DNA from 2 places in the Streptococcus sp. SCPM-O-B-15294 (M123) genome. Region 1 is predicted to be linked to the other one. Evidence: predicted binding sites of a transcription regulator. Region 1 holds the regulator's gene; the other holds the start of a gene.
The links. The regulator CtsR, encoded in region 1, represses protease genes until heat stress. The targets are predictions, from matches to a motif close to TTGGTCAAAAAAGGTCAAANA.
Positions count from the first base shown of each region.

Region 2: AC3E8G_RS08355 (ATP-dependent Clp protease proteolytic subunit) is a predicted target of CtsR. The motif match lies at 3,700-3,720, and genes of this name have one in related genera.

Region 1 covers NZ_JBYQGU010000001.1:8,588-24,432, forward strand. The annotation lists gene AC3E8G_RS00050 (Ig-like domain-containing protein) at 1-4,914, shown strand, start outside; gene AC3E8G_RS00055 (alpha-L-fucosidase) at 5,018-8,707, shown strand; gene AC3E8G_RS00060 (CtsR family transcriptional regulator) at 8,939-9,397, shown strand; gene AC3E8G_RS00065 (ATP-dependent Clp protease ATP-binding subunit) at 9,405-11,834, shown strand; gene AC3E8G_RS00070 (ECF transporter S component) at 11,846-12,334, shown strand; gene AC3E8G_RS00075 (DUF4430 domain-containing protein) at 12,315-12,719, shown strand; gene AC3E8G_RS00080 (hypothetical protein) at 12,882-13,616, shown strand; gene AC3E8G_RS00085 (AAA family ATPase) at 13,819-14,877, shown strand; gene pnuC (nicotinamide riboside transporter PnuC) at 14,890-15,672, shown strand; gene AC3E8G_RS00095 (NUDIX domain-containing protein) at 15,673-15,845, shown strand, end outside.
Region 2 covers NZ_JBYQGU010000013.1:15,804-31,648, reverse strand. The annotation lists M-box (ykoK) riboswitch at 1-53, shown strand, start outside; gene mgtA (magnesium-translocating P-type ATPase) at 277-2,937, shown strand; gene upp (uracil phosphoribosyltransferase) at 3,038-3,667, shown strand; gene AC3E8G_RS08355 (ATP-dependent Clp protease proteolytic subunit) at 3,830-4,420, shown strand; gene AC3E8G_RS08350 (DUF2129 domain-containing protein) at 4,551-4,835, shown strand; gene AC3E8G_RS08345 (ABC transporter substrate-binding protein) at 4,929-6,086, shown strand; gene AC3E8G_RS08340 (branched-chain amino acid ABC transporter permease) at 6,168-7,037, shown strand; gene AC3E8G_RS08335 (branched-chain amino acid ABC transporter permease) at 7,041-7,988, shown strand; gene AC3E8G_RS08330 (ABC transporter ATP-binding protein) at 7,988-8,752, shown strand; gene AC3E8G_RS08325 (ABC transporter ATP-binding protein) at 8,752-9,462, shown strand; gene AC3E8G_RS08320 (CBS domain-containing protein) at 9,634-10,290, shown strand; gene AC3E8G_RS08315 (YitT family protein) at 10,329-11,216, opposite strand; gene tmk (dTMP kinase) at 11,389-12,027, shown strand; gene AC3E8G_RS08305 (DNA polymerase III subunit delta') at 12,024-12,923, shown strand; gene yabA (DNA replication initiation control protein YabA) at 12,928-13,248, shown strand; gene rsmI (16S rRNA (cytidine(1402)-2'-O)-methyltransferase) at 13,251-14,114, shown strand; gene AC3E8G_RS08290 (GNAT family N-acetyltransferase) at 14,125-14,697, shown strand; gene AC3E8G_RS08285 (methylated-DNA--[protein]-cysteine S-methyltransferase) at 14,690-15,178, shown strand; gene AC3E8G_RS08280 (arsenate reductase family protein) at 15,188-15,541, shown strand; gene AC3E8G_RS08275 (ABC-F family ATP-binding cassette domain-containing protein) at 15,626-15,845, shown strand, end outside.

The DNA of each region.
Region 1 (15,845 bases):
TACCACCCTGAAAGAGAATGGGTCGGTAGCAACCAAGAAGACCGGCATTATGAACAATCAGACTACGGCAATGACCGGGTTGGTTGGGGTCGGACAGCGACAGCCTCTTGGACCTTCGACCGCGATCATGCCGGCTATGCAGGTCAATTTATCTGGACAGGTACCGATTATATCGGTGAGCCAACCCCATGGCACAACCAAAATGATACACCTGTGAAAAGTTCTTATTTCGGTATTGTCGATACTGCCGGCCTTCCAAAGAATGATTTTTACCTTTACCAAAGTCAATGGTTGTCAGCTGAGAAACATCCAATGGTCCATCTCTTGCCACATTGGAACTGGGACAATCCAGAATTAGCCAATCGTGTCATGGATGAAGAAGGTCGGATTCCTGTTCGTGCCTTCTCCAATGCCCACAGTGTGGAATTGATTGTCAATGGGGAATCACAAGGGGTCAAGACCTTTACCAAGAAGACCACAGCAGATGGCCGGACTTACCAAGAAGGGGCAAATCCGGATGAACTCTATCTAGAGTGGTTGGTTCCTTATGTGCCAGGTAAGGTGGAAGCTATTGCCCGCAACGAAGCAGGAGAAGTGATTGCCCGCGATCAGATTGAAACAGCTGGGAAGCCAGCCGGTGTCCGTTTGTTGAAAGAAGAACACGCGATTGCAGCGGACGGCAAAGATTTGACCTATATTACCTACGAAATCGTCGATGAAGCAGGCCGTGTGGTTCCAACTGCCAATAACTTGGTGCATTTCCATCTGCATGGGCAAGGCCAAATTGTCGGTGTCGACAACGGGGAACAAGCCAGCCGTGAACGCTACAAAGCACAGGAAGATGGCTCATGGCAACGTCGAGCCTTTAACGGCAAAGGGGTGGTCATTGTCAAATCAACGGAGCAAGCAGGTGCCTTTACCCTGTACGCAGACTCAGACCGCTTGCAGTCAGACCAAGTCAGCCTCTTTACTGGGAAGAAGGACCAGGAAGAACGCTCTGTCTTGGGAGTCGAACCGGTTCGGACTCAAGTGTACTTGGGACAAAATCCTGAACTTCCAAGTCACGTATCTGTTGTTTATAGCGATGGCAAGGCTCAAGAAGAAGCCGTTGAATGGGATGTGGCAGACTATAGTCGTGCTGGCCAAGTCCGTGTGACCGGTCATATTCAAGGACGGACGGTCGAAGCTCTGGTCGATGTGATCGGTGTGGAGCAAGTTCTTCCAGTCATCAAACAAATCCCACAGGGAGCAGATCTAGCGACAGTGGATAAGACTGTGCAATTGGTCTTCACAGATGGCCGGACAGTTAGCTATGAAGTTGATCAATGGACCTTGGAAGCTGGTCAAGAAGATCAGTTGTCCACACCAGGAGCACGCTTGAAAGCGACAGGACTCCTAGGCAATGGGGAAGCCGTCCAAGCGACTCTAGTGGTTGCAGGAGGAGATGTAGCCAAGGCTAAGAAACCAACCGTGCAACTAGATGGAGTAGCTCTTCCAAAATTTGGTAGTGGCAACCATACTATTTTCCGCCCATTGGCTTATGGGCAAGAGCCTGGTCAAGTCACAGCAAGTGCAGAAAATGCCCAAGTGACAGTCTTACAAGCTAGCCGTGAAAATGGTTTGAAAGCTCAAATCTTTGTAACTGCTAAGGATACGGGAGCAGTACAGACCTATGTGGTACAATTCCAAGAAGAAAGTCCACAGATCCAGCGCCTAGAATTGCGTCTGCCAGAAGGGCAAGAACTCAAGGAAGATCAAACGGTGCCACTTGAAGTCATTGCTCATTACCAAGATGGCAGTGTGGCTAGCCTCCAAGCAGATCAAATCGATGTGGCAACAACAGCTGGTAGCCAAGGAAAAGCAGTCGCAAGCAAGAAAGGATTGGAACTAAGGGAAGCAGGATTGGTTCATTTAGAAGCCAACTTCCAAGGAAAAACAGGGGAATTAACCTTTACCATCACGCCAAATCCTGAAGAAAAGACGGTTGTCAAGGTGCGTCCTGTACGGATTAGTACGGATCGAAATGTTTTGCCAGCTCTTCCAGAGACAGTCCTGGTCGAGTATGACAAGGGATTCCCGAAAGAAAAACGTGTGACCTGGGATGCCGTGACAGCAGATCAAGTCAAGGATTACCATAGCTTTACAGTCACAGGTCATGTAGAGGGTGTGGAAAAAGAAGCCCAAGCTCAAGTCACCGTTGAAGGCATTATCGCTGTAGAAGAAGTCAGCACGACAACGCCAGTTGGTGAAAAACCAGCCCTTCCAGAAAGCGTGCGGACTTATCACTCCAATGGCAAGACCTATGCTGCCAAGGTGGCCTGGGATGCAGTCGATCCGCAACTCTTGGCCCAAGAAGGAGAAGTTGTCATAGCAGGCCGTGTAGAAGGAACCAACCTTCCAACCCGTCTTCATATTCGTGTTTCTAGCACCACAGTCAAGGGAGCCAATGTAGCAGAGCAATGGACAGGATCAGTCTTGCCACTCGCCTTTGCAAGTGACTCTAACGATGCGGATCCAGTTGCTAAGGTCAATGATAAGGTCATCTCCTTTACCGATGCTCCAGCTAACCGTTGGACCAACTGGGGCCGTGACAATGCGGAAGATTCTGTTGGTATCTTGTTTGGGGATTCTGGTATCTTGACCAAGCGAGCAGTGGACAACCTCCATGTTGGTTTCCACGAAGACCACGGCGTTGGCGCTCCAAGTGAATATGTGATTGAGTACTATACAGGGGAACAAATCCCAACTGTTCCAAGCAATCCAAATCGCGTCAAAGACGAAACAGACCATCCATTTAACAATCCAGCCAACTGGAAAGAAGTCAGCAACCTAACCGTTGAAGAACCGGTAGCAGCTGGCAAGATGAATCATTTCAGTTTTGATAAAGTCGACACCTATGCCGTTCGGATCCGCATGAAGACACCAGAAGGCAAACGTGGAAGCTCTATTTCAGAGATTCAGGTATTTGCCAATAAGGTTGCGGCAGAAGAAAAGAGCCAGGTGACCATTCGTGTCAACGGTGAGGTTTTACCAGGAGTAAATCCAAGTGTGACAGATTACTACATCGATGCGCGTGATCGGGCTTATCCACAAGTGGAAGCGACAGCTAGCCATCACGGTCTTGCAACGGTTGTGCCAAGCGTCCATGAAGGTGAGCCAATCCGTGTCATCCATAAAGCAGAAGATGGTACTATCTTACAAGAATACCGCCTCCATCTCACAAGTGATGCAGAAAAACTGAAACAAGCTGCTCCAGTAGCAGTAGAAGCAGGCAGACGTTTTGTGAAAGTCGGTCAAGATCTAGTTCTACCATCTACAGTAGGTGTCTACTTCAAAGGGGACACAGGTTACGAACGCAAGGAACTTACGGTGGACTGGCAGGCTATCCCAGCTGGTGCGCTGTCTCATGAAGGCAGCTTCACGTTAGAAGGAAAAGTCCTCGGCTATGATCTGACAGCTCAGCTGACCGTCCGGGTGTCCGAAAAGACAGGAGAAATCCTCTCTGTGAACCGTGACTACAATGCAGAGGATACCAGAGCATTTGCTAGTGAAACCAACGATCTCGATCCAAATCAAATCGACTATATCGATTACATCAATGATGGTGGCTACAACGAATACTATCGCTGGACCAACTGGAAGAGAGAACCGGATCAAACTGAAGTGTTTGCTGGTCTCATCTTCAAGAAAAATGGTCAAGTAACAGAGCGTTTGGTCAATAAAGTAGCGGTCGACTTCTTTGCAGATCAGGAAACAGGCCTGCCAACGAAAACTGTTCTTGAACGCTATATTGGTCCAGACTTTGATGTCCCAGATGATTACGGCAATTTGAAAAATCTTCCAGATCATCCATTTAACCAAGCCTCAAACTGGGAAGAAATTCCTTATAGCTTGGATTATGCCTTTGAGCCTGGTTATATCTCTAACCTCAGCTTCAACGAAACCAGAACGAAAGCCATCCGTTTAAGAATGGTCCGTGATGAAAATCTTAAAGGAATTGGAATCATTGAATTGAGCGCCTATGCCCCAACAGAAGAGGCCCAGGCAACAACTGATGTTACGATCCAAGTGAATGGCAAAGACCTAGAAGGTTTTAAACCAGATGTGACAGATTATCATCTAGAGTATGAGGGAGAACGTCCAATCGTTTCAGCACAAGGCAAGAATGGAACAGCCGTTACGGTCATCGATGCTAAAAGTGCCAATGCTCCGGTTCTTGTCAAGGTTGTCTCAGAAGATGGCAAGCTCGAAAAAGTATATCAACTTTCTCTATCCGGAAAAGCACCTACAGGCTCAGCCATTCCTGAAGAAGGGGTTAAGAATCTGGTCCATACCAAACCAGAGTTGGTGATTGAGCCAGAAGAGATGGACTTTGAACGCTTAGAACGTCCAAATGCGGATCTTCCAAAAGGTGAGAAACGTGTGGTTCAAGAAGGTCAAAAAGGGCGCAAATTGCGCTTGGTGGAAGTCTCTCAAGAAAATGGTGTGGAAAGCCAGAAGGAACTAGATGCCTTTGTAGAGCTAGATCCAGTGGCAGAAATCACGGAGGTGGGCACGAAAGAAGTGCTTCCAGACACTCCACAACCAGAGCCACAGCCTCAGCCACAACCAGAACCACAACCGCTTCCGAACCCAGAACATCCTCATGGCTCAGAAGGACCAGTAGCTACCTCAACTCCTCAAGCATCTCTTGAGGTCAAAGCAGTGCGTCAGGAAGGGACAGATGCAGCAGGGAAGGAAGTCGAGAAAACAGTTCAAGCGCCAGCAGTTTCAGCTGCTCCAGTTTCCGAAGGGACTTTACCAAATACAGGATCAGACGAAAGCGTCGCAAGCCTCGTTGCTGGAATCTTAGCAGCGGGCCTTGCCAGTGCTGTGCTGGACGATCAGAAAAAAAGAGCCAATAAGGCCAAGTAAAACAGCTAGAGAAACTAGCAAAAAACGGTGAAAAGTTCACAGGTAAAAAAAGGAGGATGGGGAAGTCCCACCCTCTTTACCTGGTGACATAAAGGAATAGAATATGGGAAAAAGATTATTTGAAAAGAGAAATCGATTTGGCATACGTAAACTCTCAGTAGGCGTCTGCTCGGTAGTTGTAGCGACCTGTTTTTTAGGAGTGACTACCAGTTACGCAGAGGAACAAGTTGAGAATAGTGAACCACGTGAAGAACGGGTTGAAACGAGCAATGCAGGGGATCAAGGAAAGGAGGAAAAAGCTGTGAAAGAGCACCAAGAAGAATCAGAGAATTCCTCACCCGTAACGAGTGAGAAAGAAAACCGCGCAGTCAGTCAAGGGACAGAAACAAGCCAACCAGCCACTTCTCCAGATGAGGAGCCTGAGATTGCAGACTATGGTCCGCTTCCAAGCAAGGCCCAAATGCAATACCACCGCGAAGAACTAGCAGCTTTCATCCACTTTGGGATGAATACCTACTACGATCGTGAGTGGGGAGATGGACAAGAAGACCCTTATTATTTCTATCCAGAGCATCTGGATACCGATCAGTGGATCAAAACTCTGAAAGACGCGGGCTTCAAACGGACGATCATGGTCGTCAAGCACCACGATGGCTTCCTCTTGTACCCTTCTAAATACACCGACCATACCATTGCTAAAAGCGGTTGGAAGGAAGGAAAAGGCGATATCCTAGCCGAGGTTTCTGCTTCTGCCAGCAAGTATGACATGGATATGGGGGTCTACCTCTCGCCTTGGGATGCTCACAGCCCACTCTACCATGTGGATACAGAGGACCAATACAACGAATACTATCTCAACCAGCTCAAAGAAATCCTTGAAGATCCAAAATATGGAAACAAGGGCAAGTTCGTAGAAGTCTGGATGGATGGAGCGCGTGGCGATGGGGCTCAAAAAGTCACCTATACCTTCGACAAGTGGTTTGATGCCATTCGTAAGGCCCAAGGGGATATTGCCATCTTCTCAGCTGAGCCCACCAATGTTCGTTGGATCGGAAATGAAAAGGGAATTGCTGGAGATCCAGTTTGGCATAAGGTCAATCCAGATAAGATCCGCAACAATCCATCCAATAGTTACCTCAATCACGGAGATCCAGAAGGGAAGCAATACTCAGTGGGAGAAGCGGATGTTTCTATTCGCTCCGGCTGGTTCTACCATGACAACCAAGAGCCTAAGTCCTTGCGCGAATTGATGGACATTTACTTCAAATCGGTCGGCCGTGGAACTCCACTCTTGCTCAATATTCCACCGAATCAAGACGGAAAATTTGCGGATGCCGATGTGGCCCGTTTGAAAGAATTACGCCAGACCTTGGACCAACTCTACAGTGTGAACTATGCGGCAGGAGCTTTGGTAGAAGCTGACTCGACACGACGCAACTCTCTCTACAAGGCCAGCCATTTGACAGATGGCGATGAAAAGACCAGTTGGGCACCATCAGATGATGCTAAGACCGGCTCTTTTGTTCTCGATCTTGGAAAAGAGCAACACTTTGATGTGGTAGAGCTCAAGGAAACGATCGAGAAAGGCCAACGGATTTCTGGCTTCACCATTGATGTGGCTGTGAATGGTCAATGGGTTCCTTTTGGGGCTGGTTCAACCGTAGGATACCGCCGTTTGATCAAAGGGCAACCAGTTGATAGTCGCTATATCCGGGTGTCCATCACCGATGCCCAAGCTACTCCAATCTTGAACGGAGTCTCTGTCTATAAGACCCCAGCTAGCATCGAAGAAACCGATGGTTACCCGCTTGGTTTGACTTATCATTCTGACCGGACTGCTGACCGAGCTAATAGCCAATGGAATGAAGAGGGAGAAGGCGTCCGAGGCACCTCTATGTGGACCAAGGAAAAGGGAGCTTCTGTGACCTATCAGTTTGAAGGCACCAAGGCCTATGTGGTCGCAACTGTCGACCCTGGTCATGGGGAAATGGATGTCTATGTCGATGGCCAAAAGCTAGCGACGGTCAATACCAAAAGCCCAAGCCGCAAACGCAGCCAAAAGGTCTATGAAACACCGGACTTGGCAGCAGGCTCCCATACCTTGACCTTGGTCAATAGCAAGGGAGATGCGATCGCAACGGAAGGGATTTATGCCCTCAATAACCAAGAAAAGGGTCTCTTTGAGTTTGCTCAGCCAACCCTAGCTGTTAAGAAAGGCGACCCAGCGCAAGTCGTTGTCAAGAGAAAAGGTGGCTCTAAAGGAAGTGCCAGTCTCAAATTAATCACAGAACCAGGAACAGGGGTTCATGGCAAGGTCTACAAAGATACCAACGTCACCCTTGAGTTCGCAGATGGAGAGACGGAAAAAACAGTCCAAGTTCCAACTCTTGATTTTGCAGGAAAAGCGACCGATGTCTATGACTTTAAGGTCAAATTGTTGCATCCAGATCAAGGAAGTCTAGTCGGCTTTATTCCAGAACTGACAGTCCAAGTAATGAACGAGGACCAGTTGCCAGAAAATCGCAAAGAAGTAGATGACCAAGATCCGAAACTGCACTATAGCCAAGGTTGGCACCATGAGACGGACAACAAAGACTTTTCAAATGGCACAGAATCTTGGTCTAGCTTTAACCAAGTGACCGATGAGGAAGGCAAGAAACACATTGAAGTGACCATCACCTTTAAGGGAACAGGTGTGGAGGTTCGAGGAGTGGTCGACCCAAGCCATGGTCTCTACAGCGTCACTCTAGATGGAAAAGAAATGGCCTTCGAAGAAGGGCGTGGCCATGATTATGAGATCGAAGGCGATCATTATTTCAGTGGCTATGGAGACCAACGCAAACTCGACCAGAGTTTGGTCAATCTGCAAGGCCTAGCAAAAGGCTACCACCAGCTACGCCTGCATCTGGATCCAGCTCTCAATGACCCTCAGTCATCCAGAGCCATCCAGGTAGACCGATTTATCCTATCAGGGAAAGATAGCCAGTTGCTCAGTCAAGAAGAGTTGCAACAGATCATCAGAGAAGGAGTAGAAAAGATCAAGGCTACTTCTCTCGATCGTTTGAAAGCAGAGCTCAAACCGACGGTTCAAGGACAATTGACGGACTTGACTCAGTTGTTGGATCAAGAGCGCCCAGATTTGGTTGCTGCAGTGAATCAAGTCGAAGCCCTTGAAACCATCTTAGGAGATGCTCACAATTATGAACCGCTGACGCAGACACGACCAGAAGAAGGTGTTCGGGATTTGATTCTTGAAAAACCAGAACTTCTCATCGAAGCAGAGGAGATTCCATTTGAGAGTCAAACACGTGAGAACAAGGACTTGGCCAAGGGCGAAAGCCGGATCCTTCAATCTGGGAAGGTCGGACGCCGATTGAAATTGATCGAGGTCCGACAAGAAGAAGGCAAAGAAATTCGGACAGAAGTCGATGCCTTCGTCGAAGTGGAGGCCCAGGACCAGATCACAGAAGTCGGAACGAAGGAAGCGGAAGAAGCTCCTATTATTCCGGATGTGCCGCTAGCAACAAGTCCTAGTGAAGACTCACAAGAAACGAAACCGCTCCTTCCTCCAGAAGACAAAAAAGAAAGTGGAATTGCTCCAATTTTGAAACCGACGGCTTCGAAAGAGACTCCTCTTTCTCCTGAGGTAGAAGCAGTAACTCCGGCCCCTGTGCAGTCCCAAGAAAAACTGCCACAGACAGGATCAGAGAAGGCAAGTTTCTTAGCCTGGATCGGACTACTGGGCTTAGGCTTCTTGGGCGGAAGAGTGAAATACGCTCGTCGGAAATCCTAAAGTCCCTATTACAAGAGGTTAGCAACGGCTAGCCTCTTTTTTGGCCTCCTTCTGGCTACCAACAAGGGGTCTTCAGTTTCTATCTCGACGTAGTCTTTGCTTTATTTACAGGCGTAAAAATTGTATAATAGTCAGATAAGGTCAATAATGACATCATGGATGATGAGACCATTTTTGATCCTCTGAAAAGCAGAGAGCTTATCTAGAATGAAAAGGTTAGAAAGGAGCATCATGGCAAGTAAAAATACATCAGATAGCATTGAGGCCTATATCAAGTCGCTACTGGCTCAAGCAGGCATCGCAGAGCTCAAGAGAAGCGAATTAGCGGATGTTTTCCAAGTTGTTCCTAGTCAAATCAATTATGTGATCAAGACCCGCTTCACCGAAAGTCGAGGCTATATCGTAGAGAGCAAGCGTGGAGGTGGCGGTTATATCCGGATTGGCAAGGTCCAATTTTCAGACCAACACCAGATGCTAAAAGAGCTTGGCGCAAGCATCGGAGAACAAATCAGTCAGACTGTTTTTGGCGATATCCTTCAAATGCTATTTGAAGAAAAACTCCTTACAAAGAGAGAGGCAGAGCTTTTGTCAGTGATGACGACAGACGAGGTTCTGGGAAGTGAAGCCCATCGCTTACGAGCCAATATCCTACGAAAAATTATCCAACAAGTCGATAGAAAGGGAATGTAATCTCCTTATGAACTATTCAAAAGCCCTATTAGAAACGATTGAAGCCGCTCAAATCTTGGCGGGTCATTTTGAGTCTCAAACGCTAGATACCTGGCATATCCTAGTAGCCCTGGCAAATAATCCCTATAGTGTAGCTGGTTCCGTCTTAAGTGACTATCCTATGCAGATTGATGATTTTCAAGATGCAGCGGAGCACATTACGGGTCAAGTCTACCAACGGGATGGCCGCTATGAGGTATTTCCTTTTTCTTTCCGTGTCGAAGAAATCATGAAACGTTCCCAAGAGATTGCCCAGGCAGTCCATGCCAAAAGTCTTGGAACAGAGCATGTCCTCTTGGCGCTATTACTAGAGCGGGGAACCTTGGCTTCTCAAGTATTGGAGTATGTCGGCTTCCGCTATGATGATCAGGAAGAGGGCATTAAAATCGTCGAGCTTCGGAAGAGCTTAGAACAACGAGCAGGTTGGGACAAGGAAGCTGTCAAGGCCATTCGTTCGCTCTATCGGGCCCAGCAACCCAATCGTCAAACCATGGGAAATATGATGGGCATGCCAGCCTCTACCAGCGGTGGTTTGGAAGACTACACCCGAGATTTGACAGAAATGGCTCGCAATGGCAGTTTGGAACCGGTGATTGGTCGGGGGCAAGAAATCTCGCGGATGATTCAGATTTTGAGCCGCAAAACGAAAAATAACCCAGTCCTGGTCGGGGATGCCGGTGTCGGAAAGACCGCTCTAGCCTTGGGCTTGGCTCAACGGATTGCCAGCGGAGATGTCCCGACGGAACTGGCTAAAATGCGGGTCCTAGAATTGGACTTGATGAATGTTGTCGCAGGGACGCGGTTCCGTGGAGATTTTGAAGAGCGGATGAACAACATCATCAATGATATTGAAGAAGATGGCCATGTCATCCTCTTCATTGATGAGCTCCATACCATTATGGGCTCTGGCTCTGGGATTGACTCCACCTTGGATGCGGCCAATATCTTGAAGCCGGCCTTGGCTCGCGGGACCCTACGGACCGTAGGAGCCACTACGCAAGAAGAATACCAAAAACACATTGAAAAAGATGCCGCTCTTTCACGCCGCTTTGCTAAGGTCTTGATTGAGCAACCCTCTGTTGCAGATAGCATTGCGATTTTGCAAGGGCTCAAGAAGACCTATGAACGTCACCACCGTGTTCATATTACGGATGCGGCTATTGAGACAGCTGTTGTTTATGCCAATCGTTATTTGACCAGTCGCCTCTTACCTGACTCCGCCATTGACCTCTTGGATGAAGCGGCAGCGACGGTGCAAAACAAGGGGCCTCAAGCCGGTCTTCAGTCCGACTTGACAGCTGCCGATCAAGCCTTGCTCAAGGGGCAGTGGAAAAAAGTTGCTCAGTTGCTAAAAGAAGATGCCAGTCCAAAAGGCTACCAGCTAGAAGTCAAGGAAGAGGATATCCTGAAGACGCTCAGTCAATTGTCAGGCATTCCTGTGGAGAAACTAACCCAAACAGCAGCTAAGAAATACCTTGAATTAGAAGCAGAACTTCATAAGCGCGTGATCGGTCAGGATCAGGCTGTCTCAAGTATCAGCCGAGCGATTCGTCGCAATCAGTCGGGAATTCGGTCTCACAAACGGCCAATTGGCTCCTTCCTCTTCCTCGGTCCGACTGGGGTCGGAAAAACCGAGCTCGCGAAGGCGCTGGCTGAAGTCCTCTTTGATGACGAGTCCGCTTTGATCCGCTTTGATATGAGTGAATACATGGAGAAATTTGCGGCCAGTCGTCTCAACGGTGCCCCTCCAGGCTATGTCGGTTATGAAGAAGGGGGCGAGTTGACGGAAAAAGTCCGCAACAAACCTTATTCAGTCCTCTTGTTTGATGAGGTGGAAAAAGCCCATCCAGATATCTTTAACGTTCTCTTGCAAGTCTTGGATGACGGTGTCTTGACCGACAGCAAGGGACGCAAGGTAGATTTCTCCAATACCATTATTATCATGACCTCAAACTTGGGAGCTACCGCTTTACGAGATGATAAGACGGTTGGCTTTGGAGCTAAGGATATTCGCTTTGACCAGGCCAATATGGAGAAACGCATCTTTGAAGAGTTGAAGAAGACCTATCGACCAGAGTTTATCAATCGGATCGATGAGAAGGTTGTCTTCCATAGCTTGACCAGTGACCAAATGCATGAGATTGTCAAGATTATGGTGAAACCGCTAGTTCAATCTCTATCAGAGAAGGGTATTACTCTGAAATTCCAAGCGTCTGCTCTTAAATGGCTGGCGACTCATGGATATGATCCAGAGATGGGAGCGCGTCCTTTGCGCCGGACCATCCAGACTCAGGTGGAAGACTACTTGGCAGAGATCCTCTTGAGAGGAGAAGTGGCTGAAGGGCAAACCCTCAAGGTAGGTGTCAAGTCTGGTCAGCTTAACTTCACGATTGACTAGGAGGATATGCAGTGCCTCTCAAACGCTTGACCCGAATCACCCTCTTAGCAGCCCTCTGTGTGGTGCTGAGACAAGCCTTTGCCTTCTTGCCCAATGTCCAACCCATTAGTGCCATTTTCTTTTTACTGGTGCTATTTGAAGACTGGCAATTTGCCTGTTTGGTGATGGCAGTCACCATGTTTACCTCGGCTTTTCTCTTGGGGATGAGCCCAGTGGTGCTCGCTCAGATACTGGCCTTTGGCCTCCTTTTGACTCTTTGGCGGGGGCTTTACCGTCACTTGTCTTTGCAAGTCCAAACCCTAGTAGTCGGTATCTTATCCTTTCTCTACGGGGTGCTGATTGACAGTCTTTATGCTATTCTCTACCACATGCCCTGGTGGACCTATGCGCTGGTGAATGGCTTTAGCTTTAACCTGGCCCACGCCCTTTCCACCACCTGTTTTTACCCTCTACTTTATATAGTATTTAGGAGATTGTATTATGAAAAAAACACTTTATAGTTTCTTTGCTGTCCTAGCAGCTCTTGTATTGGTCAGTTGCGGACAAAGCACACCATCGACTACGGAAAGCTCAGCTTCTAGCTCACAAGTAGCCAAAGAAAAACAAATTACCATTACGGTCAGTATCGCCCCTGAAGGGCAAGAAGCTCAAAGCAAGACCTTAAAGGTTGCTGAAAAAGCCAACCTGATGGAAGTCCTGAAAGCTAACTACAAAATCGAGGAAAAGAGTGGTCTCATCACCTCGATCGATGGCGTAGCCCAGGATGAAAGCAAGGGGCTCTATTGGATGTACAAGATTAATGGAGAGATGGCACCAAAAGGGGCAGCAGAAACTACTGTCCAAGATGGAGATACCATCGAATTTTATCAAGAAGTTTATCAATAAGAAAAAGAGTGAATGCTTGGAGTAGGGCTCCATTTGTTCACTCTTTTTTTGAAACTAGTTTCTATTTTTTATAAGACTTGCAAATCCTCTTGACTTCCCTATAGATGAATGTTACAATCATATTACAAAATGTAACAAATGTTACAAAAGAGAGGTATTGCCATGAAAACGAAAGGAACCTTGTTTAGTCTATCTACCCTTGCTCTAACAGCTGCTCTTCTCTTAAGCGGATGTGGATCAGAAAAGAACAAGGAAACCAGTCCATCTTCAACTAGTAAAATTGCGCAAGTGAAACAAAGCTCTACTAGTAAAAAAGAAGAGAAAAAGACCGCAAGCAAAACCACACAAAGCACAGAAGTTGCACAATCTCCTGCCATCGCTTCGAGCGAAACACAAGCGAGCCAAGAAAATCCATCAACTCCAGTGACACCAAGAGTTCCAGAAGCCAGTCAAGGCCTGGTTCCAACTCCTTCCAAAGAAACACATGCAGCAGTGACCCCAGCACCAGAAAAACAAAAACGTCCTAGCTTGGAGGAAGGTCGCACGACTGCAAAAGAACAAGCCTCTAAGACAGAGAACCCACGCTATAAAGGTGTCTTGAGCTATGCCTCAGGGGATTATTCAGGAGCAATAGGTAGTTGGACCGACGGTCGCGATACAGGCGTAAGCATCGGACAAGGTGGACAAGTAACCATTCAAACTCCTGGTGGCGATGCAGTGGGCTATACAATTGGAAGCTATGAATACAACTTGGATCAAGGTCATTACCATGCTGGTTTGATTTCCTCCCAAGATGGATCTGCAGCTAGCTTGGATATAGTTGTCGGTCAAGATGGCCAAGTGGCAAGTGTTCAAGTGACAGAAAATGGCCATGCGCATGCCTTGGTTCGGGAATAATGGCTCCCTACTGAGAAAATTAAAAAAAAGATTGAAATCAGAGGCTCAATTCTGTATAATAACATACAGAGTTGAGTCTTTTTAATTTTTATTTTATAAAAATATATTTTTTTATAAAAAAGTATTGACAGATTGAAATTATAGTTTATAATAAAATCATAAGCAAAACATGTTTTGACATTATGATAAAGGAGCCAGTTAGATGAAAGAAAAAGTGGCAGTAGTATTTGGAACGTTTGCCCCCCTTCATCAAGGTCATATTGATTTAATTCAACGGGCAAAACGCCAATGTGACCGCGTTTGTGTGATTGTCTCTGGTTACAAAGGTGACCGAGGAGAAGAAGTTGGCCTTCCTTTGCAGAAACGTTTTCGCTATATTCGAGAAGGTTTTTCAAATGATGAACTCACCCAAATTTATAAATTAGACGAGACAGAACTTCCCCGCTATCCTTTAGGATGGGAGCCTTGGTTGAAAACAGCCTTAGAAACCATTCAATATGATGCTGAGAGAGAAGAGCTCATCTTCTATGTTGGGGAAAAGACGTATCAAGAGGAACTTGAAGCGAGAGGCTTTCAAGCGCACTTACAGGAGCGTCAGTTTGGCATCTCAGGAACCCTCATCCGGGAAAATCCCAGCAAGTATTGGAAATACATTGCGCAACCCTTCCGTCGTCAGTTTACCAAAAAGGTCCTCATTATGGGGAGTGCTAGTAATGGGAAGACGACTTTGGCAAAAGATTTGGCCCGCTTCTATGATGCACCAGTGAGCTTAGAATATGCTCGCGAGTACCAGATCAGAAACAATGTACGGGATGATGAACTGACCCCCAAAGACTATTATTATCTCCTGCTCGGACAATACGATCAAACCTCAAAATTAATCGACAGTAGTGCCAATCGTGGACTGGTCATTGCGGATACCAATTCGCTAGTGACCAAGGGCTATTACGACTACTATATGGAAGTAGAAGGCCAAGAGACCAGTATGACGGATACTTTTGACAATCTCTTTGTCAGTATCCTCGCTAAGGAAAAATGGGATTTGATCTTATTTGTCCAACCCATTGGATCCTATGTCAATGATGGCTTCCGCGATATGACCATGGCAGATGATGAAATTCGCAACAGTTTTTCAAATCACCTGGATCACCTCCGCCACCAATACCTCGCAGATATCCCAACAGCCTATCTCGGGCAAGACTACTTGGGGAATTACGAAGAAGCAAAGCGTGTCATCGATACGATTTATCAAGCTGATTAAAGGAGAAACAGCATGAAACGACTACAAGAAAAAATTCAAACATTTGGGGAGCATTTAAAAAATGTCCATCGAGAAGCTGGCAAACGTGGCTTCGTAGGGATTATGAAACTCCTTTGGCAAGACCTATTTGCAGGTCGCACTCTGACACAATGGCTGTATCTGATTGCTTTGTCTAGCGTGCCCTTTGTCCTAGAGTTTACCAATCAGGAAGCAAGTCACGATTGGTTAGGGCTCTTTGCCTCCTGGACAGGAATCGTTTGTGTGATACTAGTAGCAGAAGGTAGGGCTAGTAACTATCTCTTTGGAGCAGTGAACTCAGCGATTTACCTCATCCTAGCCTTGAACAAAAACTTCTATGGAGAAGTTCTGACAACCCTATACTTCTTCGTGATGCAACCAATCGGCCTCTATGTCTGGTTGTCGAATCGGATCAATGACCAAGGAGGGGCAGAAGAATCTCACTTTGAAGCCAAGAAATTAACCATAATGGAATGGATCAAGTATTTGGTTCTAACAGCTCTGATTTGGATCGGGATGGGCTATGCCTATAAAAGCATCCACAGTGCACGACCTTTCCGTGATAGTGTGACAGATGCGACCAATGGAGTCGGTCAACTTCTCATGACAGGTCTTTATCGTGAACAGTGGATTTTCTGGATTGCGACCAACCTCTTCAGTATCTACCTCTGGTGGGGAGAAAGCATCCATATTCAGGGAATGTATTGGGTCTACACCCTCAATAGCTTGGTTGGTTGGTACCAATGGAGTAAAGCAGTGAAAAAGGAGGTTGCTTAGATGGCAACAAGCAGCATTCCGGAAGGGATGAACGAAAAGGAATACTACGAGACGGTCGTCAGCGAGGAAGAATTCCTCCGTTGGTATAAGGAGCAAGATCATCCCACCTATGAAAATCCAAGTGTAACTACCGATATGGTGGCCTACTGCTTTGTGGAGGGGCGTTTGAAACT
Region 2 (15,845 bases), on a different contig from region 1:
ACTAAGCTCATTTCATTGCCTTGCGGAGCTAAAGCTTGGACGGTCTATTTTTTGAGAATTTTTATTAAAAAATAAACGACGAGTTTAATGAGTCCTACCTGTAAAAGGGGAGGGCTCTTTTCTTATGCTTAAGAAGCCTCTCACCTATCAAGTAGAAAAGGAGAACACTATGATACAAATCGACGATCATCCCGAACCGCACATAGCCAGCCAATCGCTGATTTGTGTCATCGGGACTCTATAAGCGTTTGGCTCCTGATTTAAAAGGAGATTCCAATGCAAACAACAAAAGAAAGACTCATTGCTGCATTGCAAGATGCAGAAACAAGAACCTTAGCAACCTATCAATCTAGCTGGTCTGGCTTGACGGAAGACCAAGTAGAGGAGAACCGGGATAACTATGGAGAAAATGTCCTCACAAAGGGGCAAGATGATTCTATCTGGAAACGGATTGTTGAATCCATCATCAATCCCTTCACAGTCATCTTACTGCTCATTGCCCTTGTTTCTCTGGTGACCAATGTTTGGTTAGCCAAACCAGGTGAGGAAGATCCAACGACCTCTCTCATCATCGTCGTTCTCGTCCTTCTCTCTGGAGGGATTCGGTTTATTCAAGAATTGCGAAGTGACAAGGCTGCTAGCAACCTTTCTCGCATGATTGTCAATACAGCAACGGTCATTCGAGAAGGCAAAGAAGAAGAAATTCCCATTGATGAGATCGTGGTGGGAGACCTGATCAAATTGAGTGCAGGCGACATGATCCCAGCGGATGTGGTCTTGTTGGATTCTCGAGACTTCTTCGTCCAACAATCAGGTTTGACTGGAGAGAGCGATGCTGTCGAAAAAGTCTGCTTGAAAAAAGCAAGTGGCCAAAATCTGGACAGTCTTTTGGAGAGTGAAAGTCTAGCTTTCATGGGGACCAACGTCATCTCAGGTCGAGCAACAGCCTTGGTCTTGGTCGTTGGGGATGAAACCATGATGGGAGCGATTGAGCAAACCATCAATACTTATGATGAACCAACCTCTTTTGAACGAGAAATGAACACCATCTCTTGGTTGTTGATCCGACTCATGATGGTCATGGTACCCATCGTCTTCTTTATCAATGGTTTGACAGATGGGGATTGGCTGGAAGCAGGGGTCTTTGCCCTCAGTGTAGGGGTGGGCTTGACTCCGGAAATGCTCCCAATGATTATCACAGCCAGCTTGGCCAAGGGTTCCATTATCATGGCCAAAGAAAAGGTGGTCATTAAAAAACTCAATGCCATTCAAGACTTAGGAGCTATCGATATCCTCTGTACGGACAAGACTGGAACCTTGACCCAAGATGAGATTGTACTCGAATACCCCCTCGACATTCGTGGGGACTTGGATTTGTCTGTCCTTCGTCGGGCCTATCTCAATTCTTACTTCCAAACCGGCCTCAAAAACTTAATGGATCGCGCTATTATCAGCCGGACAGAAAGAGAAGCTAAGAAACATGAGATTGTCAGTGGCTTGGACCAAAGCTTCCAAAAAATTGATGAATTGCCTTTTGACTTTGAACGCCGGCGGATGAGTGTCATTGTCAAAGATGAGGGGGGAATCGTGAGCATGGTCACCAAGGGAGCCTTGGAAGAAATGCTAGCAGTCTCTAACTATGTAGAATACAAGGATGAGATTATCCCCCTAACAGACCAAGTGCGGGAAGACGTCTTGGCAGAGGTGGCTCAGCTGAATGAACAAGGTTTGCGCGTGCTAGGGGTTAGTTACAAATCAAATCTTGAGGAAGGCTATGCCTTTGAAGTGGCAGATGAAGCAGACATGATCTTGACGGGCTATCTAGCCTTCTTGGATCCACCAAAACCATCCGCAGCACCAGCCATCAATACCCTTGCGGAATACGGAGTTGCTACTAAAATCCTTACGGGTGATAATGAGAAAGTGACCCAAGCGGTTTGTGAAAAGGTGGGACTGGATGTTGACCACATTTTGCTGGGTAGCGATATCGACAGTCTCTCTGATTCAGACTTGGCCCAAGCAGTAGAAACCACTACCGTTTTTGCAAAATTATCTCCAGACCAAAAAGCACGCATTATCTTGCAGCTGAAAGCAAATGGCCATAAGGTCGGCTATATGGGAGATGGCATCAATGATGCACCATCTATGAAAGTGGCAGATGTTGGTATTTCGGTTGATACAGCTGTCGATATTGCCAAAGAAACAGCAGATGTTATCCTACTGGATAAGGACTTGATGGTCCTCGAAAAAGGCTTGGTAGAAGGACGCAAGGTTTATGCCAATATGACCAAGTACATCAAGATGACCGTTTCTTCTAATTTCGGGAATATTTTCTCTCTTCTCTTTGCCAGTATTTTCCTTCCTTTCCTTCCAATGGCCCCTATCCATCTCATCGTTTTAAACTTGGTTTATGACCTTTCCTGTATCGCCTTGCCTTTCGACCGGGTTGATAAGGACTTCTTGAAGAAACCAAGAATCTGGGAAGCGAAATCCATTACCCGCTTTATGGCCTGGTTTGGTCCTATTTCCTCTGTCTTTGACATCTTGACCTTTATCGCTCTCTACTTTATCATCGTACCAATGATTACAGGCTATGGCTATGTCCATGGAGCAGACAGTGCGGGCCTCTTCATCATGCTCTTTCAAACCGGCTGGTTCATTGAGTCCATGTGGTCCCAAACTATGGTCATCTATATGCTCCGCTCTCCAAAATTGCCCTTTGTTCAAAGCCGGCCAGCCCTTGCAGTCATGGCAACGACCCTATTGGGCGCCCTCTTTGTGACCTTCCTACCATATGGCCCACTGGCTTCCTTGTTGAAAGTAGCGCCACTAAATAGTCTTTACTTCCTATTACTAGCGGGGATTCTCTTCCTTTATATGGCAAGTGTCACCCTGGTCAAACACTATTATATTGGCAAGTACAAGGAGTGGCTATAAGCTAGTCATTAAAATAAGAAAAGAAAAGGTTTGCATATTTGTAGGCCTTTTTCTTCCTTTTTGATATAATAAGATGAATATAGAGAAAGAAGGAACCACAATGGGAAAACTTGAAGTTATTAAACATCCACTGATTCAGCATAAATTGTCTATTTTGCGTCGGACTGATACCTCTACAAAGGCTTTTCGTGAATTAGTAGATGAAATTGCTATGTTGATGGGATACGAAGTTTTGCGCGAACTTCCTCTTGAAGATGTAGAAATCGAAACACCCATCACAAAGACAGTTCAAAAACAGATTGCTGGAAAAAAACTAGCGATTGTTCCAATCCTTCGTGCAGGAATCGGGATGGTAGACGGACTCTTGAGTTTGGTACCCGCTGCTAAAGTTGGTCACATCGGAATGTACCGTGATGAAGAAACCTTGAAACCAGTTGAATACTTGGTGAAATTGCCAGAAGATATCGACCAACGTCAAATCTTTGTGGTGGACCCAATGTTGGCGACTGGGGGATCTGCAATCTTAGCTGTGGATTCATTAAAGAAACGTGGTGCAAGCCATATTAAGTTTGTCTGCTTGGTTGCAGCACCAGAAGGAGTGGAAGCTCTTCAAACAGCTCATCCGGATGTCGAAATCTTTGCTGCAGCCTTGGATGAACGACTCAACGAAAACGGCTATATCGTTCCAGGTTTGGGTGATGCTGGAGACCGCTTGTTTGGTACCAAATAAGCACATTTCCAATCCATCTTTAGGAAAGTAAAAATTTGACCTTTGTTGACCAATGGGATATAATAGCTTTTATAAAGAATGGAAGGAGAGCTAGCCTCTCGAATCAACCGGATGAAACTCGTGAGATGGTGCCGGTTATAATGGATAAAAGGAGATGAATGAATGATTCCAGTAGTAATTGAACAAACTAGTCGTGGCGAACGCTCATACGACATTTACTCACGCCTCTTAAAAGACCGTATTATCATGGTGACAGGACCGGTCGAAGACCAAATGGCCAATTCGATTATTGCCCAATTGCTCTTCTTGGATGCCCAAGATAATACCAAAGATATCTATATGTATATCAATACGCCAGGAGGCTCTGTCTCTGCAGGTTTGGCAATCGTCGATACCATGAACTTTATCAAATCAGACGTCCAGACCATCGTCATGGGGATGGCCGCTTCAATGGGGACTGTGATTGCATCAAGTGGTGCCAAAGGCAAACGCTTCATGTTGCCAAATGCTGAGTACATGATCCACCAACCAATGGGTGGTACTGGTGGCGGTACTCAACAAACGGATATGGCCATTGCAGCAGAACACCTCTTGAAAACACGTCACAGATTAGAAAAAATCTTGGCAGAAAATTCAGGTCAAACCATCAAGAAAATCCACTCTGATGCGGAACGGGATAATTGGATGACTGCAGAAGAAACCTTAGCTTATGGTTTCATCGATGAAATCATGGCTAACAACAATCTCGGATAAGAAATCTTAACCATCCAACCCTCTCCTTTGACAGGAGAGGGTTTTTAGGATACTCTTCACTTTCTAGAAAAAGATAGTATTTTTACCTGAAATTTGCTATACTTGTAACAGAAGCAGAAAGGGATTGTGTATGTTTGAGAAGCAAGCTAGAACAGGCTTAATTGTAAAATTATATTATAACCGAGATGCAAAGAAATTGCAGGAAATTGGGGATGTGATCTATCATTCCAAAAAAATGCGTTATGTCCAGGTCTATGTCGATAGTCCTCAAGTTCTTGAAATTATGCAACAATTAAAAAAAGAACGCTTTGTAAAGAAGGTTCAAATTTGCCATATTCAAGAATTGGATCGTGATTTTGTAGGAAGTTTGCATCGTCAGAAGGAAGAGACGCAAGTAGAAAACGCAATCATTTAATCGATTGCGTTTTTTATGTTGACAATTTTCAGATAATTCGGTATATTCTTAATATGTATTTATTTTAAGAATTATTTAAGGAGATTATTACAAATGAAGAATAAATTTGCTCTTTCATTTTTAACCATTGCAAGTGTCGCTCTTCTTGCTGCTTGTGGTGAAGTTTCAACTTCAGGTTCAAACACAACTGGTAACGAAATCGGCAAAGAACTAAAAGTCGGTTTTAACTTTGAAAAAACTGGTGAAGTAGCAGCCTACGGTAGTGCTGAACAAAAAGGTGCTCAATTGGCCGTTGATGAAATCAACGCTAAGGGGGGTGCTGATGGTAAGAAGATTGTTGTTACAGATAAAGATAACAAATCTGAGACAGCGGAAGCAGCTACCATTACAACAAACCTTGTTACTCAATCAAAAGTGAACGCTCTTGTAGGACCTGCAACTTCAGGTGCCACTGCAGCAGCGGTTGCGAATGCTGGTAAAGCGGGTGTTCCATTGGTAACCCCATCAGCAACACAAGATAATTTGACAAAAGGTCAAGATTACCTTTTCCGTGCTACCTTTATCGATAGCTTCCAAGGACAAATCATTTCAAAATACACAACTGAGAACTTGAAAGCGAAGAAAGTCGTTCTTTACTACGATAACTCATCTGACTATGCGAAAGGGATTGCTGAAGCCTTTAAGAAATCTTATAAAGGTGAAATCGTAGCGACAGAAACTTTCCAATCTAAGGACACAGACTTCCAAGCTGCCCTTACAAAAATCAAAGATAAAGACTTCGATGCTATTGTTCTTCCAGGTTACTACACTGAAACTGGTAAAATCGTAAACCAAGCACGTGGTATGGGAATCAAACAACCAATCATCGGTGGTGATGGATTTAGCGATGCAAAATTCGTTGAACAAGCAACACCTGCTGCAGCTACAGACATCTACTACGTAGCTGGATTCTCTACTGAAGGTGAAATGACTGATAAAGCCAAGAAATTCGTAGAAGCTTATAAAGCGAAATACAACGAAGAACCTTCAATGTTTGCAGCTTTGGCATATGATTCAGTTTACATGATTGCAGAAGCATCTAAAGGTGCTAAGAACTCTGTTGAATTGAAAGATAACCTTGCGAAGTTGAAAGACTTTGAAGGTGTTACTGGTACAATGTCTATTGACAAAGACCATAATCCGGTTAAATCTGCACTTATGATTGGCTTAAAAGATGGTAAAGTTGAGTCAGTTGAATCGGTTAAACCTTAATTATCATTTGTTGTTTGTACAAGAGGCTGGGAGAATGAAAATTCCTGGCCTCGCTCTTTATTGTTAGAAAGGATGGTTCAAATGCTCCAGCAATTAGTGAACGGTCTAATCTTGGGAAGTGTCTATGCACTCTTAGCCCTTGGTTATACCATGGTGTATGGAATTATCAAATTGATCAACTTTGCCCATGGGGATATCTACATGGTAGGTGCCTTTATGGGGTATTTCTTATTGAACTCATTGAAAGTTAACTTCTTTGTAGCCTTGCTTCTAGCTATGGTTGGGACAGCTATTTTAGGGGTTGTGATTGAATACTTGGCTTATCGTCCGCTTCGTCATTCAACTCGGATTGCAGCCTTGATCACAGCCATCGGGGTTTCCTTCTTGCTCGAATATGGGATGGTCTTTTTTGTAGGGGCTAATACCCGTTCCTTCCCGCAAGTCATTGAAACTGTTCGTTACAATTTTGGTCCTATTTCAATCTCCAACATTCAGTTGATGATCTTAGGAGTGTCTATTTTCTTGATGGTCGCTCTTCAATTTATTATTCAAAAGACAAAGATGGGGAAAGCCATGCGGGCTGTTTCTGTTGATAGTGATGCTGCTCAATTGATGGGGATTAATGTCAACCGGACCATCAGCTTTACCTTTGCATTGGGATCAGCCTTAGCGGGTGCTGGTGGTGTCTTGATCGGTTTGTATTACAACTCGATCGAGCCTTTGATGGGGATGACACCAGGGATCAAAGCCTTTGTCGCAGCCGTTCTTGGAGGAATCGGAATCATTCCAGGTGCGGCCCTAGGTGGATTTGTCATCGGTTTGTTGGAAACCTTCGCTACAGCGATCGGTCTCTCAGACTTCCGTGATGCCATTGTGTATGCCATCTTGATTGTGATCTTGCTCATCCGTCCTGCAGGTATCCTCGGTAAAAATGTGAAAGAGAAGGTGTAAGCCATGAAACAAAATTTAAAAGTGAATTTAGTCTGGCTTGGTCTTTTGGTCGCAGGTTTTGCCTTGATCCAAGTCTTGGTTGCAGCAGGTGTCCTCAACCTCTTCTATATCCAAATTTTGGAACAAATCGGGATTAATATCATTCTTGCTGTTGGTTTGAACCTCATCGTTGGTTTTTCAGGTCAATTCTCGCTCGGACATGCTGGATTTATGGCGATTGGTGCTTACTCTGTAGCCATTCTCGGTTCTAAATCACCAACCTATGGTGCTTTCTTTGCTGCTATGGTTTTAGGTGCCTTGATCGCAGGTATCGTTGCCTTGATCGTTGGGGTTCCAACCCTTCGGTTGAAAGGAGACTACCTGGCGATTGCAACACTTGGGGTTTCAGAAATCATCCGGATCTTGATCGTCAATGGTGGTACTCTAACAAATGGTGCTGCGGGGATCCTTGGTTTACCAGCTTTTACAACCTGGCAATTGGTTTACATCTTTGTTGTCATTACGACCATTTTTACCATCAACTTCTTACGCAGTCCAATTGGGCGTTCTACCCTTTCTGTTCGTGAAGATGAAATCGCCGCAGAATCTGTTGGGATTAATACGACCAAAGTTAAAGTCATTGCTTTTGTTTTCGGTGCGATCACAGCGGCGATTGCTGGATCTCTTCAAGCCGGCTTTATCGGTTCTGTTGTTCCTAAAGATTACTCTTTCACCAATACCATTAATGTCTTGATTATTGTCGTTTTCGGTGGTTTGGGATCGATGTCAGGAACAGTTGTGGCAGCCATCGTCTTGGGGATCTTGAACATGGTGCTTCAAGACTTCTCAAGCGTACGTATGATCATTTACTCATTAGCTTTGATTCTCGTAATGCTCTTCCGCCCAGGTGGTCTTCTTGGAACATGGGAATTTAGCTTGAAAAAACTATTCTCAAAAAAGGAGGCTAACTAATGGCACTTCTTGAAGTAAAAAATTTAACAAAAAACTTTGGTGGTTTGACAGCCGTTGGGGATGTGACCATGGAACTCAATGAAGGGGAATTGGTTGGTTTGATTGGCCCCAACGGTGCCGGAAAAACAACCCTCTTCAACCTCCTAACAGGGGTATATGAACCAAGTGAAGGGACCATTACCTTAGATGGTCAGCTACTAAATGGTAAAGCACCTTATAAAATCGCTGCTGGTGGTCTGGGACGGACTTTCCAAAATATTCGTCTCTTTAAAGATTTGAGCGTTTTGGACAATGTCTTGATTGCCTTTGCCAATCACCACAAACCACATGTTTTTGCTAGTCTTTTCCGCTTGCCAAGCTATTACAAGAATGAAGAAGCTTTGAAAGCGAAAGCCCTTGAATTGTTAGCGATTTTTGGTTTGGAAAAAGAAGCAGATACCTTGGCCAAAAACTTAGCTTACGGACAACAACGTCACTTGGAGATCGTTCGTGCCCTTGCTACAGAACCCAAGATCCTCTTCTTGGATGAGCCTGCTGCAGGGATGAACCCTCAAGAAACAGCAGAATTAACCCAACTGATCCGTCGCATTCAAAAAGAATTTAATATTACGATCATGCTGATCGAGCACGATATGAGCTTGGTCATGGAAGTAACAGAACGGATTTATGTATTGGAATATGGTCGCTTGATTGCCCATGGTACGCCGGATGAAATCAAGTCCAACAAACGTGTAATCGAAGCATATCTGGGAGGTGAAGCCTAATGTCTATGTTAAAAGTTGAAAATCTTTCTGTACACTATGGCATGATCCAGGCTGTCCGTGATGTCAGTTTCGAAGTCAATGAAGGGGAAGTTGTATCCTTGATCGGTGCCAATGGTGCTGGGAAAACATCTATTCTTCGTACCATTTCAGGTTTGGTGCGTCCAAGTGCTGGGAAAATCGAGTTTTTGGGGCAGGAGATTCAAAAGGTTCCGGCTCAAAAAATTGTAGCTGCGGGACTCTCTCAAGTTCCAGAAGGCCGCCATGTCTTTCCAGGCTTGACCGTTATGGAAAATTTGGAAATGGGAGCTTTTTTGAAAAAAAATCGAGAAGAAAATCAAGCGAACTTGAAGAAAGTCTTCTCACGTTTCCCACGGTTGGAAGAACGGAAGAACCAAGATGCAGCTACCCTATCTGGTGGGGAACAACAAATGCTTGCGATGGGTCGTGCCCTCATGTCGACGCCAAAACTCTTGCTTCTGGATGAACCTTCCATGGGATTGGCCCCAATCTTTATCCAAGAAATCTTTGATATCATCCAAGATATTCAAAAACAAGGAACAACCGTTCTCTTGATTGAGCAAAATGCCAACAAGGCGCTTGCTATTGCAGACCGCGGTTATGTTTTGGAAACAGGGAAAGTCGTTCTGTCCGGAACAGGAAAAGAACTCTTAGCCTCTGAAGAAGTCCGCAAGGCCTACCTTGGTGGATAAGATTTCTAAGATTCGTTAGATGCTTAAAAAGAAAGGTCAAAAGGCCTTTCTTTTTTCCCTCTCTTGTTTGATTTTTCTAAATTTTGAAAACAAGAGAAAACTGCTGAAAGCGTTTGAAATCATATTTAAAATCAAGTATAATAAAACTAAGAAAAGCATAGGAGAATGATTATGGCTGTTAAAGATTTTATGACCCGTAAAGTAGTGTATATTAGTCCAGATACAACAATTGCTCATGCGACAGATTTGATGCGGGAACAAGGCTTACACCGCTTGCCAGTCATTGAAAATGACAAATTGGTCGGCTTGGTGACAGAGGGCACGATTGCAGAAGCAAGTCCATCTAAAGCAACAAGCTTGTCTATTTTTGAGATGAACTATCTGTTGAACAAGACAAAGGTCAAAGATGTCATGCTTCGTGATGTCATTACTGTCTCTAAATTTGCCAGCCTCGAAGATGCGACCTATCTCATGTATAAGAACAAGGTGGGAATTCTTCCGGTTGTAGACAATGACCAAGTATCCGGTGTCATCACAGACCGTGATATTTTCCGTGCCTTCCTCGAAGTATCCGGTTATGGAGAAGAAGGAGTTCGTGTTCGCTTTGTGACAGAAGATAAGGTTGGTGTTCTAGAACAAATCATTCATTTGATTGTAGAAGAAGGCTATAACATCGCCAATACAGTCAATATCCCAACCAAAGACGATCATGTGGTTATCGAAGTTCAAATTGATGGCATTACCAATACGGAAGTCATCAAGAAGAAATTTGAAGAAAATGGTATTCGTGTGGATGAAATTAGTCGTACATCTGCAAAAGCCTTTTAAATAAAGAAAGAGCCTGAGATATTCTCAGGCTCTTTGTTTTAGCGAGCAATGGGTTGCTTGTTGGTATCCAAGGTAAATCCTTCTCCCAGGATTTCGTGAGCTTCTGTAATGGTAATGAAGGCGAATGGATCGATCTTATTGATGATATCTTTCATTTGTTTCATTTCATTCCGTGAGACCACGCAGTAGACAATCTTCATTTCTTGTTGGCTATAATAGCCCATGCCGTTTATGAAGGTGACTCCTCGGCCCAAATCAGTCGTGATTTGTTTGGCAATTTCATCCGGTTTAGATGTAACCACGAGGAATCCTTTTCCTGCAAAACCTCCTTCACCGACGATATCAATGACGACGGTGTCAATCAGGATAAAGAGGAGGGTGTAGGCTGCAATTCGGAAGTCCTTAAAGACGATCAAAACAGTTGTCAAAACGATGGCATCCACAATCAACATGAGGCGTCCCATGGAAAGCGTCGTGTACTTGTTAAAGATACGCGCGACAATATCGGTTCCACCTGTAGTGCCTCCAGCGTTGAAGATAATCCCTAGTCCAGTTCCAAGGATAACCCCTGATCCGATACAGGCCAGAAGGATATCTCCATCAAGAGCCGTAAAGATTGCATTCTGAACTTGATGACTTCTGGGGATCAGCTCGAAGATGGCCATCCAAGAAGAAACCGAAAAGGTTCCAATCAGACTGAGATAGAGAGATCGGAGCCCCAGTAATTTCCAGGCCAGGAAAAAGAGGGGGATATTGATCGCCAAGTTCATGACCGAAACGGGAATTTTAAAGAGGTAGTAGGTGATCAGGGTAATCCCTGTAGCCCCTCCCTCATAAAAGTGAAATGGAATGACTAAAAAGAAGATTCCAAAAGAAAAAATGCCAGCCCCAAAAATAATGGCCAGAATATTTTTTGCCTTAAACATGCTCGTTCTCCTATTCATTTTTCACCATACATTTTACCAAAAAAAATGAAAAATAGGAAATAATTTTCATCAATTTTCACGAATTCGGACAGGATTTTTACCCCTATTTTTGGTAAAATAAAAAGAAGTGATGCATGCTAGAGAAATGAGTATAGAAAGTTAAGATAAGAGAATGAAACAGGGAACATTAATTTCAATTGAAGGCCCAGAAGGTGCAGGGAAATCCTCCGTTTTAGAAGCCTTGCTACCACGCTTGGAAAAGGCAGGGATTGCCTATATTACCACGCGGGAGCCAGGGGGCGTCGAAATAGCAGAAAAAATACGCGAGGTCATTCTAGATCCATCCCATACGGAAATGGATCCCAAGACAGAATTGCTTCTTTATATCGCCAGTCGTCGCCAACACTTGGCAGAACGTGTCCTTCCAGCTTTGAAAGCAGGGAAGCTAGTTATCATGGATCGTTTTATCGACAGTTCGGTAGCATACCAAGGCTTTGGGCGTGGATTAGCAGTAGCAGATATTGAATGGTTGAACCAATTTGCGACTGATGGTCTGAAACCCAATCGGACCTTCTATTTTGACATCGATGTAGAAGAAGGGTTGGCTCGAATTGCTAAAAATGCTAGCCGTGAAGTCAATCGCTTGGATCTAGAAGGCCTCAGTCTCCATCAGAAAGTTCGTCAAGGTTATCTGGCCATCCTCGAAAAAGAACCGCAACGTGTGGTGAAAATTGATGCCAGTCAACCTTTTGACCAGGTGGTCGAGGATGCTTGGCAATTATTGAAAGAAGTCTTGGAGATCAGTGAATGAAGTTAGAACAAGTGCAAAAACTTCAACCTCAGTTAGTCGATCGCTTCCAAGCTATTTTAGAACAAGACCGCTTGAGCCACGCCTATCTCTTTACAGGAGATTTTGGAAGTTTTGAGATGGCCCAGCTCTTGTCCCAAAGTCTCTTTTGTACGGATAAGAAGGGTGTTTGGCCCTGCGGGACTTGTCGAGCTTGTCGCTTGATTGAAGAGGATGAATTTTCAGATGTAACGGTTGTCCGACCGGTCAATCAAATCATCAAAACGGATCGGATCCGGGATTTGATCCAGCATTTTTCTCAGTCAGGCTACGAAGGATCCAAGCAAGTCTTTATCATTTGTGATGCAGACCGGATGCATGTCAATGCGGCCAATTCCCTCCTCAAGGTCATTGAAGAACCTCAGAGTGAAGTTCATATCTTTCTGCTGACAGCAGATGAGCAGCTGCTTCTCCCGACCATAAAAAGTCGGGCGCAGCAGGTCCATTTTCCAAAAAACCAAGATTTTCTAAAAGAATATCTCCTTCAGGAAGGTCTCTTGCTTCAACAAGCAGATCTGTTAGCCAACTTTAGTCAAGGTTTCCAAGAGGCTCAAATTCTCGCTCAGAATACATCCTTTTTCGATCTGGCGAGGGAGTGTGAGCGTTTCGTCGCAGCTTGTCTAAAAGCAGATCCGCATGTCTACTTACTGGTCTCTCGCTTGGTTCAAGAGACAGATGATAAAGAAAAGCAGGCCCAAGCCTTTCGCTTGCTGGAATTACTCTTTGCACGCTCCATCGGTCAGTCCTTAGGAAGAGACTATCTAGAAAAATTGGTCTTGGCTAAACAGATGTGGGAACGGAATGTGAGTTTTCAAAATGCTCTCGAGTATATGGTTCTACAGTTGAAAAATAGAAGGTAAAGAGATGAATAAAAAAGAATTATTTGATGCTTTGGATGGCTTCTCCCAGGAATTGCTAGTTACATTAGCAGAGGTTGAAGCCATTAAGAAAAATCTCAAACTCATTGTCGAGGAAAATACTGCTCTGCGTCTTGAAAATGATAAATTGAGAGAGCGCTTAGGAGAAGTGGAGAAAACCAGCTCCCCTAAATTCCATCGCAATGGTCGTGAAAATTTACAAAGAATTTACAATGATGGATTTCATGTTTGTACAGACTCCTATGGTCAACGTCGTGAAAATGATGAAGAGTGTATTTTCTGTGATGAATTGTTATTTAGGGAGTAAACATGCAGATTCAACGAAGTTTTAAAGGGGATAGAGCGACAGGGACTCTCTTTTTAGTGCCAACCCCAATTGGCAATCGGGATGACATGAGCTACCGCATGATCCAAACTCTAAAAGAGGTGGATCTGATAGCAGCAGAAGATACACGCAATACAGGACTCTTGCTCAAGCATTTTGAGATTGCGACACCGCAAACCAGCTTTCACGAGCACAATGCCATGGAGAAAATCCCTGATTTGCTAGCTCATTTAGAGTCTGGAAAGGACCTGGCCCAGGTATCGGATGCAGGACTGCCCAGTATTTCGGATCCAGGTCACGACCTGGTCAAGGCGGCTATTGAGCGAGAAATCCCTGTTGTGGCGGTTCCTGGTCCGAGTGCCGGCATTACCGGCCTAATTGCTAGTGGCCTGGCACCCCAGCCCCATATCTTTTATGGCTTTCTTCCACGCAAGGAAGGGCAGCAAAAGGCCTTTTTCCAGGAAAAGCTAGCCTATCCTGAGACTCAGATCTTTTATGAGTCACCGCACCGGGTACGAGCGACCCTTGAAAATATGCTGGCAGTCTATGGAGACCGCCCAGTTGTCCTGGTCCGAGAACTGACCAAGATCTATGAAGAGTATACGCGAGGGACCATCGCAGAGTTAGTGGACTATCTAGAGGGAAATCCACTTAAAGGAGAGTGTCTCCTGATCGTGGAGGGGGCCAGTGAGCAGGAGCTAGATCTAGAAGAAGTGGATCTGATCCAAGAGATTGATCTACTGGTCCAATCTGGTATGAAAAAGAACCAGGCGATTAAACAGGTTGCCAAACAATTTGGGCTACAAAAGAGTGAACTTTATGCCCGTTACCACCAAGAGGAAGAATAAGGAGAGTCTGATGGAAATTAGAATGGCCTATCCCAATGAAATCAATCGGATTATGGAAATTATCCAAGATGGCAAGGACAGCTTAGCTGCAGCTGGCGTGGACCAATGGCAGGATGGTTATCCCAATCATGAAATCATTTTTGAGGATATCCTAGAAAGCCGTGGTTATGTGGCTGTAGAGAATCAAGAGGTCGTAGCCTATGCCGCTCTCTACAAGGGAAATGAAGCCGCCTATAATGACATTTATGATGGAAAATGGGAACATGATAACTATCTCTATATCAGTTTCCACCGGGTCGCTGTTGCCAAAGAAGCTGCTGGTCGAGGAGTAGCCCAAACCTTCCTTCAAGGTTTGATCGAAGGAGAAAAGGGCCCAGATTTCCGCTGTGATACCCATCCTGACAACAAGGTTATGCAACATCTTTTAGAGAAGTTAGGCTTCCATTACTGTGGAAAAGTGCCAATTGATGGGGTGCGTCTCGCTTATCAGAAGATTAAGCGAAAGGCAGAAACCAGCCTCTTCCAAGTGATTAGTGAAGATGATCGTTGGGACTACCGTGCAGAACAGTCTCAAAATGACTAGGTTTTATCGGCAACTCTATCAGAGTCCCTTGGGGCCTCTATCTGTTGTGGTGGATGAAGACAGCCTAGTAGGGATCTGGTTTTGTGACCAAGCCAATTGTGAGCAGGGTCTTGAGCATATCGAAGCAGCTTGTCAGCCACTTCATGAGGCTGTCTTTGAATGGCTGGATCAGTACTTTTTAGGGGAAAATCCTTCCATGCCCTTTCCCCTGTCTCCTCAAGGAACAGACTTTCAACAAAGAGTTTGGGCCTATCTAGCTCAGATTCCCTATGGGGAAAGTCAGACTTATGGAGAGATTGCCCGGGCCTTGTCTTGCAGATCGGCTCAAGCCATCGGTCAAGCAGTAGGTCGGAATCCCTTGATCCTCCTCATCCCTTGTCACCGGGTGCTGGGGACGGAGAAAAAGTTGACAGGCTATGCTGCTGGTCTAGATCGCAAACGTTGGCTGTTGCAACATGAAGCCATATCTTGGAAAGAATAAGGAGAAAAGATGTTATCATTTATTGAATACCCAAAATGTTCGACCTGTCGCAAGGCGAAATCGGAGTTAACGAGCTTAGGCTGTGAGTTTGATAGTCGAGATATCGTGGTAGACACCCCGACCAGTGAGCAACTACAAACCTGGATCAAGGAGTCTTCCCTACCAATCAAATCCTTCTTTAACACTAGTGGGATGAAGTATCGGGAATTGGGCTTGAAAGACAAAGTGGATCAGCTTTCGGTAGAAGAAGCGGCAGACCTTTTAGCTAGCGATGGCATGCTGATCAAACGCCCTCTCTTAGTGAAGGACGGAAAAGTTGTTCAAGTGGGTTACCGGAAGCCATATGCGGACTTAGGTTTGTAAGAAAAAAGGGAGTTGGACTCCCTTTTAATTCTGTCTTGAAGATGATATAATCATACGAGTGAAATCAATGAAAGAGAGTCAATCATGAGTATTTTAGAGGTGAAAAATTTAAGCCACGGCTTTGGAGACCGGGCTATTTTTGAGGATGTGTCTTTCCGCTTGTTAAAGGGAGAGCATATCGGATTGGTAGGGGCCAATGGTGAAGGAAAATCCACCTTCATGAGCATCGTGACGGGCAAGATGCAACCTGACGAAGGGAAGGTTGAGTGGTCTAAGTATGTGACCGCTGGCTATCTTGACCAGC